DNA from 2 places in the Priestia sp. MDV22-iso46 genome. Region 1 is predicted to be linked to the other one. Evidence: a T-box and tRNA genes for the amino acid it is inferred to sense, from the RefSeq annotation. Region 1 holds a T-box; the other holds one or more tRNA genes.
The links. The T-box of region 1 lies ahead of thrS (threonine--tRNA ligase). A T-box ahead of a tRNA ligase gene usually reads a tRNA of that ligase, here a tRNA-Thr.
Positions count from the first base shown of each region.

Region 2: it has a tRNA-Thr gene. The T-box ahead of thrS (threonine--tRNA ligase) is inferred to sense a tRNA for this amino acid. The anticodon was not compared.

Region 1 is NZ_JBZVWT010000001.1:559,233-562,638, forward strand. Features, by position in the region: gene AC4NPH_RS02940 (hypothetical protein) at 1-173, shown strand, start outside; gene thrS (threonine--tRNA ligase) at 346-1,563, opposite strand; T-box leader at 1,618-1,846, opposite strand; T-box leader at 1,886-2,111, opposite strand; gene AC4NPH_RS02950 (cell wall hydrolase) at 3,344-3,406, opposite strand, start outside.
Region 2 is NZ_JBZVWT010000002.1:797,337-800,742, reverse strand. Features, by position in the region: gene AC4NPH_RS16015 (ABC transporter permease/substrate-binding protein) at 1-155, opposite strand, end outside; gene AC4NPH_RS16010 (ABC transporter ATP-binding protein) at 155-1,105, opposite strand; tRNA gene AC4NPH_RS16005 (tRNA-Thr) at 1,372-1,444, opposite strand; gene AC4NPH_RS16000 (Rieske 2Fe-2S domain-containing protein) at 1,655-2,707, shown strand; gene AC4NPH_RS15995 (DHA2 family efflux MFS transporter permease subunit) at 2,743-3,406, opposite strand, start outside.

The DNA.
Region 1 (3,406 bases):
AGATGCTTAACTTACTTATTGGCTGTATTTTACTAGCATTAGGAGTGTACTTTATGTTTAAATTTCTTTTTTACTCTCCTTCTAAAAAAAAGCGAGATCAGCAGAACATGAACAAACCATCAGATGAGGCTTCAGCTTCATCCTGTACAAACGATTCGAATGGAATAAGATAAATTTTTTTATAAAATACCGGCGTTTGTCTAAGGCAAAAGTTATACTGCTGATATATATTATCTTATACCCTTCTAGTTCAATATTCCCTTCATTTTGGTGTAAGACAAGATGAAGGGAATCACTATCCGACTTAAAAAAATCGGATTTTTCTATTTAGTAAGGTAAATAGCTTCAATAAACTCTGTTTGAATTCTTTTCTTTATTCAAGTGTACAGCTGCCTCTTCCACACTTACTGTTCCTATATTTTTCTTCCCGTGCTTTCGCATAGCAAGCGATTCATTTTCCACTTCTTTATCTCCTATCACGGCCATATAAGGAACTTTCTGCATTTCTGCTTCTCGAATTTTCAGCCCTATTTTTTCAATGCGATCGTCTACTTCAACACGATACCCTTTTAACTCCAGCTCGTGTTTCACTTTATATGCATATTCCACATGCGGCGGTGCAATAGGCAATAGTTTGAGTTGAACAGGAGCTAACCAAAGAGGAAATTGACCTTCGTAATGTTCAATCAAGATGGCCATAAATCGTTCAACGGAACCGTATATAGCGCGGTGAATCATTACGGGACGATGAGGTTTATTGTCTTCTCCAATATACATACAGTCAAACTTCTCTGGCATTAAGAAATCAAGCTGAACTGTTCCGCACTGCCAGCTGCGACCTAAGGAATCTAAAATATGAAAATCGATTTTCGGCCCATAAAAAGCTCCGTCTCCTTCATTCACCTGATAGTCTAAGCCTTTTTCACTTAACACAGATTGAAGCGACTTTTCTGCTTGGTTCCATGTTTCAATATTTCCCATGAATTTTTCAGGTCGTGTGGATAGCTCCACTTTGTAATCGAAGCCAAAATGTGAGTAAAAGTCATGGATAAACGCTAGAATGCGGCTAATCTCAGCTTCGATCTGACTGAGTTCTACGAATAAATGAGCGTCGTCCTGTGTGAATGAACGGACTCTTAGCAATCCGTTTAAAGACCCAGAAAGCTCGTGACGGTGAACTAATCCAAGCTCTGCGTATCGAATCGGAAGTTCTCGGTAGCTTCTTCGCTTGCTGCTAAACAATAAAATGGCTCCCGGACAATTCATCGGTTTAATCGCATAGTTTTGTTCGTCAACATTTGAAAAATACATATTCTCATGATAGTGCTCCCAGTGCCCTGATTGTTCCCACAGCTCCTGTTTCATCATGATGGGTGTTTTTATCTCTTGATAGCCTGCTTTATAATGCTTTTGTTTCCAGTAGTTCTCTAACTCGTTTCGAATAATCATTCCGTTAGGTAAGAAAAATGGCATACCAGGAGCTTCTTCTATTGACATAAACAGTTCCAGTTCTTGACCTAATTTTTGATGATTTCGCTTTTCTGCTTCCATTTGTTTTGACATGTTCATTCCTCCAATATGTTTTTATTTAACAAAAAAAACCGCACTCATCCCTAGTAAAGGGACGAATGCGGCCGTGGTACCACCCTAATTCCGTAAAATACCCATACGTATTTTACGCTTAAAAAGATAACGGTTTTACCGGTTGCGGTTTCAGTGTATACACATTCCCCGCCGCAGCTCCAAGGTGGTAAATTCATTTCGTTTTCTAAGGGTTCTCAGCCAGTGACCCTACTCTCTGTAAAGAAAATTCAAAAATGATTCATGTCCTTTTCATTGCTTGTATATTCTTTTTTTCTACATAAAAAACCGCACTCATCCCTAGTGAAGGGACGAATGCGGCCGTGGTACCACCCTAATTCCGTAAAATACCCATACGTATTTTACGCTTAAAAAGATAACGGTTTTACCGATTGCAGTTTCAGTTATGCACGTTCCCTGCAATAGCTCTAAGGTGGTAAATTAGATGATTTCTTAAGGGCTCTCAGCCAGTGGCCCTATTCTCTGCGAAGAAAACAGCATCTAATTCGTGTCCTTTTCATTGCCAAATACTGTTTATTAGTTGTTAAAAGCGATTATAGTGTATAAATTTAACAGAAGTCAAGAAGTAATTTTTTATTTTTTAATGGTATAGAATTACTTTATGCTTAAATTTTTGAAAAGTTACTTAAGAATACACGGACTGAAAAAGTTTTTTATTATACTATTAACGACTACATTTCATTCTTATTTTCACCTTTATTTTCATAACAATAAAGGCGAAAAAGAAAGATACTATAAGTCCTTATTTGTTTTATCTAAGCGGTATTAACGAAGTGAAACCCAATACTATCCCAAATCAGAACAAATAACATAGCACAAGCATTATCAGGTTTTTTATTTATATACTAAAATATTAAATACATCTTTTTCTGCTCACCCAAATCGTTGACTTCAATCCGTAGAAACTATTTTTTATCTAACTTTAGAGGGAAGCTCATCATTCATGCTTCCACTTTGCGGAAAAATCCGTTTTTTCCTGATTTGTTCTTTAAGAATAACATCAAGCTGCCGCTGAACTTTCCTTGTTTCATTTGTCGAAAAATACGGGTGAGCCAGATTTACTGTTTCTAACGGATCCTTGGTCAAATTGTACATTTCAATTTGATCGGGAACACGTGTTGTTTTAAGGGTAGTAAAACTTACAGGGTAACCTTCTTTAGTTCTTTACTTTCATATAAGGGTGGAAATCGCTCCTCGTCCACGATAATTAACAAAAAATTAGGCTGCTTCTGCATGTTTACTCCTCCGCGTGTTTATCAAATTTTCTGTATTGATAAACTATGTAAAAAGCACTTTTTTTAGAAGAACGGAGTCGATTCATGTCTTTTTATGCCCAAACAAAAAAGACTTGGAGGATTTCTCTAAGTCTTTCATAGCTCATTTCAATACGATATTCCTTATTTTTTGTATGCTTTTAGCTGCTGATTTCGTTTATAGGTACCAATGATACTAGGTATACCTACAACTATGCTTATCATAAAACTCCACATCATATAGCGCCAATCCCCTGTAAAAAGCGCTACTCCCATAAAAAAAAACGAGCTGACCAGCAAGAGCTAACCATGAAGCTATCCAAGCAAACATCATATTCTCTTCCACGTTATCACCTCATATTTTTAAGTATGAATGACTTCTTATATTTTACCATAAAATTCTAATTTTAAAGGTTGTTCTACTGTTTATTTTATGTACATAACTAAAAAAGCTAATAGCAGCGCGCAGCTAGCCATTAGCTTTTTCATCATTTTGCAAATACATGATGTCCTATTTTAATTGTTTCTTGTTTTTGGCGCAGCCATTGATC
Region 2 (3,406 bases), on a different contig from region 1:
TCAGCAATGCGGTCATGCCTCGTTAAGTACAGTCCGAGCGGCACTGAAATTAATACGGCGATAACAAGAGCCAGTACGGAAATTTGAATGTGTTCAAGAAGAGCTTGAAACAGTGCATCTCCTCGTTGATCTAATAATGTGCTTAGTGCATTCATTACAGCGTTCCTCCTTCTTTCGTTTTATCAGAAAGAAACGCTAATAGGTTTTTGCGCGTTACAACGCCAATGCGTTTGCTCCCTTTTTTCACGGCTATTGCTTCATGGTCGTAAAGGGCGTCCATTGCCTGCTGAACAGTGGCGGTTGAAGCTAGCTCTTCAGTAGGCTCTACGTCTGGCTGTTCACTTTCTTTGACAAACATATCCAATGTCTCAAATAAAGCATTGCCTTGATTTCCAATAAATGTTTTTACAAATTCATTTTTAGGCTTTTGAATGAATTCCTCCGGGGTTCCAACTTGAACAATTTCCCCATCTTTCATCAGGCAGATACGATCTCCAAGCGTCATCGCTTCGCTCATATCATGCGTAACAAACACAAATGTTTTTTTGATTTTTTCTTTTAAGCTAATAATATCTTGCTGAAGCTGTTCGCGGCTTAACGGATCGAGGGCACTAAAGGGTTCGTCCATTAAAATAACGGGGGGATCGGCTGCGAGGGCACGTGCTACACCTACACGTTGCTGCTGGCCACCTGAGAGCTCAGACGGCTTTCGGTTTCTATATTGCTTTGGGTCTAGTCCTACCAAGGTAAGCAGTTCATCAATGCGCGTTTTGATTTTGTTTTTCTTCCAATGCTTCATCTCGGGTACAATGGCTATATTTTCAGCAATGGTCATATGAGGAAAAAGAGCAATCTGCTGCAGGACATAGCCAATGTTCCAGCGTAACTTATGTATGTTGTGGGCCGATACGAGCTTATCTTTTATGTATAGTTCTCCTTCGGTAATATCATGAAGACGGTTAATCATTTTTAAGGTGGTTGTCTTCCCACACCCACTCGGACCAATTAAAACGAAAAACTCCCCTTCTTTAATTTCTAGATTAATATTTTTCACGGCGGTCGTACCGTCTGGATATTGCTTTGACACATTCTTAAACGTAATCAAATTATCGTTCACACTCCCTGTTGAAATTTAACCCCTAGTTTCGTGTACCCAATACTTAGAGGCAATAAACATTCTTTTAAGAATATTTCTAAATATGATTCATAAGACATAGTGGAAAAGATACACATGTTTTCTCATAGCCTCCTAATAAGGCTATCAAACTGTTAAAGTTTTCACAAGGCGGGGAAGAATAATTCGGAGAAGAATTTTAAAGTCAACACAAATAAAAAAACCTTCTTTCAACAAGAAAGAAGGTTTTTTTAGTATGCTAGCGACAGGGATCGAACCTGCGACCTCTTGCTTACCATGCAAGTGCTCTACCTACTGAGCTACACCAGCGTCTTGGAAAATTATATCACGTTTAAATTTATTTAGGAAGCGCTTTTTTAAATTTTTTTATTGGTATATTCTCTAATTTGCGTCTTCTGAAATTCGCACTTTCTACAAAGTTCCATATTTTATGTTAGAACTCCTTACATAAATTGTGTGAATTTTCTTTTTTTATATTACCCTTAGTAAAAGAGCTTACAAAAGAAGGGAAGAAAATAGATGGAACAACAACCAACCATGACCAAATCAAAAACGGCAACTCCCTACCCAAGAGACTGCACGTTCAGCCTGGAAGATTGGACGACGCTCGCCAAGTATTGGTACCCGGTCGCACGCTGCAGTGATGTAACAGAGAAACCAACGTCCGTAAAACTACTAGATGTAAATCTAGTTCTATACCGCACGACAAACAAAGTAGTAGCGGCTCGTGATTTATGCGTTCACCGAGGCACCCCGCTTAGCATGGGCTGGGTGGAAGATGATGAAATTGTCTGTCCTTACCACGGCTTCCGCTATGCAACGGACGGCGCATGCACGTCGATTCCAGCTCACCCTGATGCCAACATTTCTCCCCGCCTGTGTATGGCCGTCTATCCAGTTATTGAACGATTTGGATTAGTATGGACTTCCCTGACAGGAGAACAAGATAACCTGCCTTACTTCGATGCTTGGGAGGACCCTGATTTTCAGCAAATTGTTTGTCCGAGCTTTGATATCATGGGTTCGGCCGGTCGTCAAATGGAAGGCTTTTTAGACGTAGCTCATTTTGCTTGGGTGCACACGGACACATTTGGTGATCGAAACAACGCCTTTGTGCCTAAATATAAAGTAAGCGATACAGACTATGGGCTTCATGTAGAATATACCAGCACCGTGAGCAATTATTCCAAAGAACAGCAGCATTTAAATCCACCTGATTTTAAATGGCTTCGCGTCTTTGATGTTTATCCGCCGTTTACAGCTACGCTAAAAGTATACTTCCCAGAAGGCGCAGAGCTGTGGATTATGAATGCAGTCTCTCCTATTTCAGCCCGCGAAACACGTTTATTCGCACCAATCGCTCGAAACTTTGACAAAGATTCTCCCGTTGAAGGTGTGTATGACTTTAACCTTCGCGTCTTTGACGAAGACCGTGAAATGGTTGAAAACCAAAAACCTGAAGACTTGCCTTTAGACCTGCAGATGGAAGCGCATATTATGGCTGATCAAACGTCCATCGGCTACCGGAAATTATTAAAGAAAATGGGCTTAAGCTTTAGATATACAAGCTAAAAGAAATCCCCGCTGTCTCAGCGGGGATTTCTTTTTTATTTAGCAAACTGCTCGCGTCCTGCTTTTTCCTTTATCACTTCATCTTCACTTGCCGGCGTGGCGCGTTTCATAAACAATGAAAGAATTAAGGCAACCACCACTAGTACTACTGAGACGGCAAACGCATCGTTAATTCCTTGTACCATTGCCTGCATCCCAATCTGTTCTTTCATTTGAGCTGCCCCGGCTGCCGTTGCATTCGCTGCTCCTGCTCCGCTCATTGCATCTTGAGCGAGCTCTTTTGCATGCGTAGCTGTACGGTTTGACATCACCGTTACTAAAAGAGCCGAACCAATAGCTCCCGATACTTGTTGAAGCGTGTTATTCATCGCAGTACCATGCGGATTAAAGCGTTGCGGCAGCTGATTTAACCCGTTTGTCATAACCGGCATCATCACCATAGACATTCCGAACATGCGAAGCGTGTAAAGCGTAATGAGCGTTGTATACGTCGTATCAAGCTCTAAGTTACTGAAGAAATACGTCGTAACGGCTGTAATCGTTAGACCCGTTACAGCCAGTGCACGCGCTCCGAATTTATCAAATAATTTTCCGGTAATCGGTGACATCACACCCATTAGCAGCGCACCCGGAAGCATTAGTAATCCTGAATGAAGCGGAGAAATGCCTCGTACCGTTTGAACATAAATTGGCATTAGC